2 regions of the Sphingorhabdus sp. M41 genome follow, and region 1 is predicted to be linked to the other one. Evidence: predicted binding sites of a transcription regulator. Region 1 holds the regulator's gene; the other holds the start of a gene.
What was found. The regulator LexA, encoded in region 1, represses DNA repair genes until DNA is damaged. The targets are predictions, from matches to a motif close to GTTCCNCNCTTGTTCT.
Positions count from the first base shown of each region.

Region 2: a site for LexA is predicted at 3,729-3,744, ahead of recA (recombinase RecA). Genes of this name have one in related genera too.

Region 1 is NZ_CP014545.1:1,300,324-1,306,052, forward strand. Features, by position in the region: gene AZE99_RS06230 (ComEC/Rec2 family competence protein) at 1-1,735, shown strand, start outside; gene lexA (transcriptional repressor LexA) at 1,729-2,421, opposite strand; gene AZE99_RS06240 (GGDEF domain-containing protein) at 2,620-3,849, opposite strand; gene AZE99_RS06245 (molybdopterin molybdotransferase MoeA) at 4,175-5,359, opposite strand; gene moaC (cyclic pyranopterin monophosphate synthase MoaC) at 5,356-5,729, opposite strand, start outside.
Region 2 is NZ_CP014545.1:1,080,518-1,086,246, reverse strand. Features, by position in the region: gene alaS (alanine--tRNA ligase) at 1-1,549, opposite strand, end outside; gene AZE99_RS05230 (glutathione S-transferase family protein) at 1,622-2,248, opposite strand; gene recA (recombinase RecA) at 2,566-3,654, opposite strand; gene AZE99_RS05220 (response regulator) at 3,802-5,729, opposite strand, start outside.

The sequences.
Region 1 (5,729 bases):
CACCGGCGAAAATCCCGAATTGCCGCCGCGAGTTCGGGTGAATGTGCCGCTTGACCGGGCCAGTCCCGATTTGCAGGACGGTGCCCTGATCCAGCTGCGCGCCCGGCTGATGCCACCGGCGATGCCGGCGCTGCCGGGGGCCTATGATTTTTCCGAAAGGGCCTGGTTTCAGGGGCTCGGCGCGACCGGCCAGGCGCTGGGCGCTATTCAGATATTGCGCCGCGCCGATCCGCTTTTCGCGCTGTCGCGATACCGACAACAGCTCTCGGCTCATGTACAGGCGCGGATGGCCGGCGCTGCCGGTGCGATTGGCGTGACCCTGGCCACCGGGGATCGCGGCGCGATTGCCGAAGCGGATGCCGAAGCGATGCGGCGCAGCGGGCTGGCGCATCTGCTCTCGATCAGCGGGCTGCATGTCACTGCGGTTGTCGGGGCGATTTATCTGATGGTGCTCAAAAGTCTCGCTCTCTCACCGACACTGGCGCTGCGCTTTCGGTTACCGGTCGTGGCGGCCGGATGCGCGGCGCTGGCGGCGGTCGCCTATACCTTGTTGACCGGAGCGCAGGTGCCGACGATTCGGGCCTGTGTCGCGGCCTTGCTGGTGCTGGTGGCGCTGATGATGGGGCGCAGCGCGATCACCTTGCGGATGGTCGCTGCCGGCGCGCTCTTCGTGTTGATTTTCTGGCCCGAATCGCTGGTGGGACCGAGCTTTCAGCTCAGCTTCGCGGCGGTTACCGCGATCATTGCGTTGCACGAGCATCCGCAGATTAAGGCGCTGGTCATGCTGCGCGAGGAAAATCTGTTGCGCCGCGCCGGACGTTTTATTTTTGCGCTGTTCCTTACCGGGCTGGTGGTGGAAATCGCGCTGATGCCGATCGCGCTCTATCATTTTCACAAGGCGGGGCTTTATGGCGCATTGGCCAATATCGTCGCTATCCCGCTGACAACATTCGTGATCATGCCGCTGGAGGCGCTGGCTCTGGTGCTGGACAGCGTGGGTCTTGGCGCGCCGGTCTGGTGGCTCTGCGAGCAGGCGCTGAGCAGCCTGATCGGGCTTGCCCATTTTGTCTCGAGTAGACCCGGCGCGGTGACGATGTCGCCGACTATGCCGGTGCTCGCGTTCGGATTGGTGCTGCTTGGCGGGCTGTGGCTTTGTCTGTGGCGAGAACGCTGGCGTTATCTGGGGGCGATTCCGGCGATGATCGGAGCGCTGTTGATCGCCAACACCCGCGCGCCCGATATCTATATCACCGGCGACGGCCGCCATGTCGGCATTCGCAACGATCAGGGCGAGCTGGCGATGTTGCGCACACGCAGCGGTGATTTCATTCGCGACATTATCCGGGAAAATGCCGGAGTAGAAGGGGAATCGCAGGCGCTGGAAGACTGGACGAATGCCGATTGCAATGCTGACAGCTGTCTGGTCACTTTGCGCACGGACGGACGTGACTGGCATATATTGGCGACCCGCAGCTCGCATTATATTTCCGCTCTGGCTCTGTCCGCAGCCTGTCGCCGCGCCGATATCGTCGTCAGTGATCGGTGGCTGCCGGCAAGTTGCCAGCCGCGCTGGCTGAAGGCTGACCGCAACCTGCTGTCACAGGTCGGCGGCATGACCATCGATCTGGAAAGGCAGAAAATATCCACCGCGCTCGGCTGGACCGGCAGGCATATATGGACCCGCTATCGCTCCGTCAGGAATGGTGGTAACGACAGCGGCAGGCCGGATCAGTAGCGGCGCAGCAATCCGGCCATCTTGCCCTGGATGCGCACTTCGCCTTCGCCATAAATCTGCGGCTCATAGGCGGCATTGGCGGGATCGAGGCGGATGCTCCGGCCATCCTTGCGGAGATATTTCAGCGTCGCTTCTTCCTCGTGGATCAGCGCCACAACAATCTCGCCATCGCGCGCGACTTCGGTTTTCTGGATCAGCGCATAATCGCCATCGAGGATACCCGCGTCGATCATCGAATCACCGGATACTTCCAGCGCATAATGCTCGCCGGGGCCGAGCAGGGCGGCAGGAACGCTGAGCGCCGACTGGCCTTCCATCGCCTCGATCGGCGCGCCGGCGGCGATGCGGCCGTGCAGCGGGATTTCCAGGACATCATTATTGGCAGCCGGAGCAGGATTGGAAATGACTTCGCGCACCGGCGTTTCCGGGTGCAGCGAGACAACATTTGATGGGGCCGCTTCCTGCACGCCACCTTCCGGCAGTTTCAACACTTCCAGCGCCCGCGCCCGGTTGGGCAGGCGGCGGATGAAGTGCCGCTCCTCGAGCGCGCTGATCAATCGGTGAATGCCGGACTTGGACTTGAGCCCCAGCGCTTCCTTCATTTCCTCGAACGAGGGGGAAACGCCGCTATCCTTGAGTTTTTCATCAATGAAGCAGAGGAGTTCATGTTGCTTTTGCGTGAGCATGTCCAGTGTCCTGTTCTGGGAACGAATAAAGAACAATTAAGAAACAAAACGGGGGAAGTCAAGCGGGAAAGCACACAGGGTCCGGGCTGTTGAAGCGCGACGGCAATCCTTGCAGCGACAGCGCGGGGAGCGCGAGGACATATTATGTATGCATAGCCTGCCAAGCAGGTTGTCGAGCAGTGTCCAGCGGACTATTGATCAGCCCAATGCGCGCTTAAACCTGATTTGTTCTGATTTTAGTGGGGGCTCGGGCTCTTTCAGAGGGCGTTCCGCTTTCAGATTGCGTTCTTCGGCATTCTCGACACGGTTCCGGCCGCTCGACTTGGCCCTGTAGAGCGCAGCATCGGTTCGCGCGAACAACTGCTCATATGTCTCCCCATTACGGGCTGTGGCCACGCCAAAACTCGCAGTCAGACGGACATCGTTGCTCAGGCCGGAATGCTCGAGACTTTCGAATGCCCGCCGGATTCGGTCGGCCGACTGCTCTGCAGCGTTATTCGGGCAATTCCAGATGGCGATGCAGAACTCCTCTCCGCCGATTCGGCCGGCCGTGTCACATCCACGCACCATGTTTCCGATGAGTTTGCCAATGCCCGCGATCGCCTGGTCGCCCGCCTGGTGCCCCCAAATGTCGTTCACTTTCTTGAAGTGGTCGATATCGACTACCACCAGGCTCAGTGGCAGTCCCTCCGTCTGCGCACGTGGGAGAAGATTTCGCATCGACTCTTCAAACGCACCCCGGTTGCACAGCCCGCTGAGCGCATCACGCTCACTGCTTTCCCGCAGCGAAGTCGTCCATTCGGCGATTGTCGCACCGATCAGAACCGTGGCGGTGGTCACGCCTTTCACTCCGAGAACAAGCCCGATTAGGGAATAATAGATCGAGTCCCGATAGACCTCGGCCGGAATCGCCTGCTCAAACAACAGGGTCAAGGTTGGTCTTAAGAGGAAATCGGCAGCATGAAACGCCATGACCGCGATGATCGCAACATCGAACACTTTGCGGCGCCGCGCGGTGAGGAGCGTCGTCACGCCCATGGCGAACATGACACCGTAGCCCATATTGACGATGACCAGCCGCGAAGCGACTTCGTTGGATAAGCTGACAGCCACTCCCAGCACCAATGCGCTAATGAGGTAAACGACTGCCATGCTTCCTAGATGAAGCCGCTGCCCGGCGCGCTCGCAGACCGAAACCAGCATCACCGTCGTGCCCATAGTGTAGAAAAACTGCGTCAAATGGAAGACGTAGAAAGCATCAGCAGGCAGCAAATGGGTGATCAGAAATCCCGCCGCAGAAAGGGTGAAGGCAATGCCGTAGCCGAGCACGTGACGCTTCATGCGTCCTACTCGCCAAAGCACTGCGAAGGTCGCCGCGAAAAATAGCACCATGAGCGGTGTTACCAGTCCAAGAATTTGCGTCTGCATCGACCCTTAGTGCTCCTTTTCCAGTCGGTTAGTCCAATAAGGTTAATGGCGCGTTTCGGAATCGGACTTTGTCCATGGATTTTTAATTGTCTCACACAATTGGACGTCTCGACGACCCCACTTTGCCCAGCGCTGGCCAACCTTCTATCTGCGCACGGTATTTTTCATTCCCGTCAGATACGTTTGAAGGACACCGGATCTCAGCCGTTCAGTGCGCTATCAAGGTACCGATAGCGGATGACGATTATGGCAAGATCAAAATAAAAACTTTGAGAAGATTATCATAAGGCACTGATTCCAAGAGATTTATTCTGGATACTATGAATTATATCCCAACATAGGGCACCATCTCACCAACATCAGACGCTGCCGCATGAGCTGGCCGACATAGCAGTGCATTCGCCGCCGCCAAGACCGAAAGCTTAGCGCTGTCCTGGCTGTTGAAGGGCGTGATCCCGGCCTGGTCGACCTTCGCCCGCAGAAACTGGGCGCGGGGACCGTTGGCGGGGAGGGCTTCGCGGGTCGGGGCGCTCTGATAGTCGGGCAGATAGCGGGCGGCTCCGGCCATGAAGCGGATCAGCGGCAGCAGGAACAGGGTGGCCGCGACAAAGGCGGAGGCGGGATTGCCGGGGAGCGCCAATATCACCGTCTTGCCGAGCTTTCCGGCCATCACCGGCTTGCCCGGTTTCATCGCGATCTTGTAGAAATCGATTGCGGCGCCGAGCTTGCGGAAGGCGGGGCCGACCAGATCATGATCGCCGACCGATGCGCCGCCGATGGTGACGATGATATCGCAGTCTTTTGCGCTGTCCAGCGTCTGGCACAATATGTCCATATCGTCGGGAATGCGGCTCAGGCTGCGGGTTTCGGCGGTCAGGCCGCAGAGCATGGCTGACAGCATGACGTCATTGCTGGCGGGTATCTGGTGGGGCAGGGTGTCGCTGCCCGGCGCGACCAGTTCGTCGCCGGTCGAGACCACCGCCACGCGGGGCTGTGTGCCGACCGACAGTTCGCCATAGCCGGCGATAACCGCTTCGCCGAGCGCCGCCGCATTGAGCAGGCTGCCTGCGGGTAATCCGACGCTTCCTTGCTTGAAATCGCCGCCCTGATGCCGGATATGCCGGCCCTTCTCGGGTGAGGGTTCTGCTGTCAGTCGGATGGTGGCGCCGTCCGCTTCGACATTTTCCTGCATGACCACGGTATCGGCGCCTTCGGGCAGCAGGGCGCCGGTGAAAATGCGGGCGGTTTCTCCCGGTCGCAGCGCGCGGCAGGGCGGGCTTCCGGCGGGACATTCGCCGATCAGGGTCCACGGGCCGTTCCGGTCCTCGAAACGGATCGCATAGCCGTCCATCGCCGACATATCGGCCGCCGGCTGCTCGCGTCTGGCGATCAGGTCTCCGGCGAGATAGCGGCCGAGCGCATCATGGACGGAAAGCGTTTCGGCGGGCAGGCGGGACGCCAGCGCGATCAGTCGCTGCTGGGCTTCGTCCAGAGGCAGCAAGCTGCTCATTCCGCGACCCAGTCTCCTGACTTGCCGCCGCTTTTCGAGAGCAGCCGGATGTCGCTGATCACCATATCCTTCTGCATCGCCTTGGACATGTCATAGATTGTGAGAAGTGCGACCGAACAGGCTGTTAAGGCTTCCATTTCCACGCCGGTCTTGCCGGTGAGGCGGGCCATGGACGACACCTGGATACCATCATCGAGAAAGGTGAAATCGACCGCCACTTTGGTCAGCGCCAGCGGGTGGCACAAGGGGATGAGATCGCTGGTCTTCTTCGCCGCCATGATCCCGGCAATGCGAGCGGTCGCCAACACATCGCCCTTCTTCATGGCGTTCGCTTTTATAGCTTCCAAGACTTCCAGTTTCATCGCGATCC
Region 2 (5,729 bases), 220 kb from region 1:
AACCGTCCGCGCCGGAAATCTCGCCAGCATCGCCCATCTGACCGCCGCTTTCACCGTAGAACGGCGTCTGGTTGGTCAACAAGGTTACCGTCTCGCCGCTTTGGGCCGTATCTATTTCAGCACCATCCCTGACCAGCGCAACCACGACGCCTTCGCCTTGCTCGGACGTATACCCGGTAAATTCGGTGCTGCCTTCCCGTTCGGCTATATCGAACCAGACAGTATCGGACGCCTGGTCGCCGGACCCTTTCCAGGCGGCACGGGCAGCGGCTTTCTGTTCCGCCATCGCCTTGTCAAAGCCTTCGCGATCCACACCCAGCGACTGGGCGCGCAAGGCATCTTCGGTAAGATCATAGGGAAATCCGAATGTATCATAAAGTTTGAAAGCGGTTTCCCCGGGCAGGATATCGCCCTCGTCCATATCGGCGATTTCCGCATCGAGCAGCTTCAGGCCGTTGGCCAATGTCTGCCGGAAATTGGTTTCCTCGCGCAACAATGTCTCTTCGATCAGCGGCTTGGCGCGGATCAGTTCGGGGAAGGCATTGCCCATTTCACCGGTCAGCGAACCGACCATCCGGTGCATCAATGGATCCTTGGCGCCCAGCAGATGAGCATGGCGCATCGCCCGCCGCATAATCCGCCGCAATACATAGCCGCGGCCTTCGTTGGAGGGCAGCACACCGTCGGCCACAAGGAAGGATGATGCGCGCAGATGGTCTGCAATCACCCGATGGCTGGCCTGGTTATCACCGGTTGTCGAGGTCCCGGTCAGCGATCCTGATTCGGCGATCAGCGCCTTGAACAGGTCTATGTCATAATTGTCGTGCACACCCTGCATGACCGCAGCAACACGCTCCAGCCCCATGCCAGTGTCGATAGACGGTTTGGGCAGAGCAACGCGATCGCCTTCGCCGCGCTGGTCATATTGCATGAACACGAGATTCCAGATTTCGACAAAGCGGTCACCGTCTTCGTCCGGGCTGCCGGGAGGGCCACCGGCGATATGCGCGCCATGGTCGTAGAATATCTCGCTGCACGGACCGCAAGGGCCGGTATCACCCATTGACCAGAAATTGTCATCGGTCGCGATGCGGATGATCCGCTCGTCCGGCAGTCCGGCGATTTTCTTCCACAGATCAAAGGCTTCGTCGTCTGTATGATAGACGGTGACGGTCAACCGGTCGGGTGAAATACCCCATGTCTTTGTAATCAGGGTCCACGCATGCAGGATCGCCTGTTCCTTGAAATAGTCGCCGAAGGAGAAATTCCCCAGCATTTCAAAGAATGTATGATGTCGCGCGGTATAGCCGACATTGTCCAGATCATTATGCTTGCCGCCAGCCCGAACACATTTCTGGCTCGACGTTGCGGTGGCATAAGAACTCTTCTCCGCTCCGGTGAAGATATTCTTGAACGGGACCATCCCGGCATTGATGAACATCAGCGTCGGATCATTATAGGGAATGAGCGGCGCGGACGGGACGATCTCGTGACCTTCGGCGGCGAAATAGTCCAGAAAAGACCGTCTTATATCATTGGTTGTTTGCATGAATTCGACTTAGGCGAGCGATCTGCCGTTGACAATCCTGCATTGCATGAGCGGGCGAATTCAGTGCCCTGTTCATGCATAGGCATAGGGACCGCCTTTTTCGAGTGCCGTCTGATATTGCGGGCGGGCATGAATGCGTTCCAGCCATGCCAGCAGATTCGGATAGCGCTCATCCAGCCCGGCGCGGGATTGACAGGCCTCCAGCGGGAAGCTCATCATGATATCGGCAGCGGTGAGTTGATCACTGGCAAAATAGTCGCGCTCCGCCAGTTCGGTTTCCAGCCAGACAAGCAGGTCCGTCACCATCTGGCCAACCGGTTTGCGCGCCGGCAGGCCGAGCAGGCCGAGACGGCCGACGACCAGCAGCCCATATAAGGGCGGCATCATCGACCCCTCGGCGAAATGCAGATATTGCGTATAGAGGCGCGCGCCCTTTGCGTCTTTCGGAGCGCCCAGCCTGCCACCGGCCTTTTCTACCAGATATTCGGCAATCACCGCGGTCTCGATAATCACCTCGCCATCATCCTCGATCATCGGAGATTTGCCGAGAGGCTGAATGGCTTTCAGACTGTCCGGAGCTTTCTGGGTCTTGGGGTGGCGTTCGTAGCGTTTGATTTCATAGTCCAGACCGAGCTCTTCGAGCAGCCAGATGATCCGTTGCGAACGGCTGTTTTCGAGATGGTGAAGAATGATGGTCATGGTGATATGGGCCTTCCGGGACGCTCAAAGTTGGGGGCAAGCAAGCCTCTTAAACGGCCATATGTCAATCTTTTCCAACATTTGGCCGGTATATTGCGAAGCCATGGATTGCAGATTCAAAAATGGGCCGTCCTTGATGTCGGGGGACAGAAGGACGGCCCTATGCCAGGGATCGCCTCGGGGGAGAGTGATCCGGCAAAACTTGCAATGTCTATATTTCTTCGTCCCAGCGCCGACCGGGCCAGCAGAAACGGTCTTCAAAAAATGGTGAGGTCATCAGGGCGGTGACAATAGTCACCCCCTGATAGTCCAGTCACTTATTTTTCGTCGTCACCGTCATCGGCCTTACCAATCGGTCCCGTCATCATTTCCTCGGCAACTTCTTCCTGCTTGCCGCGGATCTGGTTTTCCAGCTTCTCCATCATTTCCGGATGTTCCAGGAGGAAGCGCTTCGAATTCTCACGCCCCTGCCCAATGCGGACCGAGTCATAGGAGAACCAGGCACCGGATTTTTCGACGACGCCGGCTTTCACGCCCAGATCGATAATTTCGCCGACCTTGGAAATGCCCTGACCGTACATGATGTCGAACTCGACCTGCTTGAACGGCGGCGCCACCTTGTTTTTGACCACTTTGACGCGGGTGGTGTTGCCGACAATATCATCGCGTTCCTTGATCTGGCCGGTACGCCGGATGTCGAGCCGAACCGATGCATAGAATTTCAGCGCATTGCCGCCCGAGGTGGTTTCCGGATTGCCGTACATCACGCCGATTTTCATGCGGATCTGGTTGATGAAGATCACCATGCATTTGGAGCGGCTGATCGAACCGGTCAACTTGCGCAGCGCCTGGCTCATCAGGCGCGCCTGCAGGCCAACATGGGTATCGCCCATTTCGCCTTCAATTTCCGCGCGCGGCACCAGAGCGGCCACCGAATCGACGACCAATATGTCAATCGCATTGGACCGGACCAGCGTATCAGTGATTTCCAGCGCCTGCTCGCCGGTATCCGGCTGAGAGATGATCAATTCGTCCGTGTTCACGCCCAGCGCCTTGGCATAGACCGGATCAAGCGCATGTTCTGCGTCGACGAAGGCAGCCGTGCCGCCATTTTTCTGCGCTTCGGCAATGACGTGCAACGCGAGCGTTGTCTTGCCGGAGCTTTCCGGTCCGTAAACCTCGATCACGCGTCCTTTTGGTAACCCCCCGATTCCCAACGCGATATCCAGTCCCAGGCTACCGGTCGAGATAGCTTCTATTTCCAATGCCTTGCGCTGGCCCAGCTTCATTGCCGAGCCCTTGCCGAAGGCGCGATCGATCTGCGCCAATGCGGCGTCGAGCGCCTTTTGTCTGTCTGATGAGTTCAACTGATTTTCCGATTCTACGACTTTTAAATTGCCGGCCATTTGCCTGTCCCCTTCGCTAAATGCTTAACCATCATCAATCAATGATTGTGACGATGTACCGCATTTGTTCTTATAGAACAAGAGGGGAACGAAATTATTTTACGAATATTCTAACGTAATGATTAATAACAGAAATGTGCTTAAAATTCATATTTTCTTGGCATGTTCGGCCAAAGTTTCCCCTACCGCTTCGGCTATTTGCGCCACGGAAAAGGGTTTCGGCAGAAAATTGACCTTGTCGACATCAATTGACTTGCGCAATTGCTCCTCGGCATAGCCGGACATGAACAGGATCGGCATATCCGGATAGATTTTCCGAACATGTTTCGCCATGGTCGGGCCGTCCATATTGGGCATCACCACATCGGACACAATCAGGTCGAACTGCCGTTCGCTTTCGTCCTGAACGGCCAGTAATCCCAAGGCTTCCTCGCCTTCGCTGGCCGTCACCACAGTGTAACCCTGACGGGTCAGGGCCCGCTCTGCAACCGCACGAACCATATCCTCATCCTCGACCAGCAGGATGTGAGCGCTACCCCACAATTCCTTCTTGGCCGTCGCCTTGACCGGCAGCGAATCCAGCTTGGCCCGCTCCAGGTCTTCCTTGGTGGGCTGGTGAACCGGGAAGTAGATAGAAAAAGTGGTACCCTTGCCGAGCTTGGAATCGGCAAAGATATAGCCACCGGACTGTTTGATGATCCCGTAAACCGTCGACAGCCCCAAGCCGGTCCCCTTGCCAACCGCTTTGGTCGTGAAAAATGGTTCAAAAATCTTGCCGATCACATGCGGAGGAATACCATTTCCGGAATCGGTGAAAATCAGAGCCGTATAGTCTCCGATCGGCAGGATTTCGCTTTTCAACGCGCGGACATCGGCCGCCACCACCGCTTGGGTCGAGATTGAAATCTTGCCGCCCCCTGGCATCGCATCGCGAGCGTTGACGCCAAGATTGATGATGACCTGCTCCAGCTGCCCCGGATCGGCGCGGACCAGACCCAAGTTGCGGCCATGCCGCACTTCCAGCTCGATCGTCTCGTCGAGCAGGCGCTTGAGCAGATTCGAGACATCCGCCACCACGTCAGGCAACTGGATTACCTGCGGGCGCAGGGTCTGCTGGCGCGAGAAAGCAAGCAGCTGGCGGGTTAGCCCCGCAGCCCGGTTGCTGTTATTCTTGACCTGCTGGATATCGTCATAATCGCTGTCACCCGGCGCATGACGCAATAGCATCAGGTCGCAATGACCAATGATGGCGGTGAGAATATTGTTGAAATCATGAGCCACGCCCCCGGCAAGCTGGCCAACAGCCTGCATCTTGGTCGCCTGAGCCACTTGGCTCTTCAATTTTGACTCTTCGCTATTATCGCGGATCGACAGCAGCACCGCCGCCTCACCCAATCCGCGAACGCCGGCAATGCCCAACGCGACCGGCTCTTCTCCACCATTGCGCAGCCGCACCGCCAGATCCCCTGTCAGAGCCGGGCCGCTCGCATAGCGGCGCACGGCATCGGCAACCGCCGATTTGTCATCTCGGATCATCAGGTCGCCGGGATAGAGCGGCTTTTCCTTATCATCGATCCCGGCGATTTTGGCGAAGGCCTCGTTGAGAAACAGGAAACGTCCGTCGCGATCGGCCAGGGCGAGCCCCAGTGGAAGAAGCGACAGCATCGATTCCACCTGCTCGAGCGCCATGCCGCGCTCCACCATACCGCCGTCATCATCGATCAGCAGAATCAGTGCCGGTCCCTTTTCCTTTTCCCGATCGAGCGGAACATGGAACAAACGCACCGGGGTGCCGTGCCGTCCGTCTCGCTCGAAAAAGATCGTGCCCTTGTCATCGGAGCGCAGAAAATTGATGAAATTGCGGCCCGATATATTCGCATCAACCCGCCCGGTAGCGCGTAACGCAAAGGCCTGATTGGACGCGCGAATCCTTCCTTCGCCACCGATCACACTGGCCAATATACCGACTTCCGAAAAGGCACGACCACCGCCGCCGCTGACCAGACCGATCATCTCCTCCATAATGTCAGCCTGAATCTGCGGTATCATCTGCCAGAGCAGATATTCATCGCCCT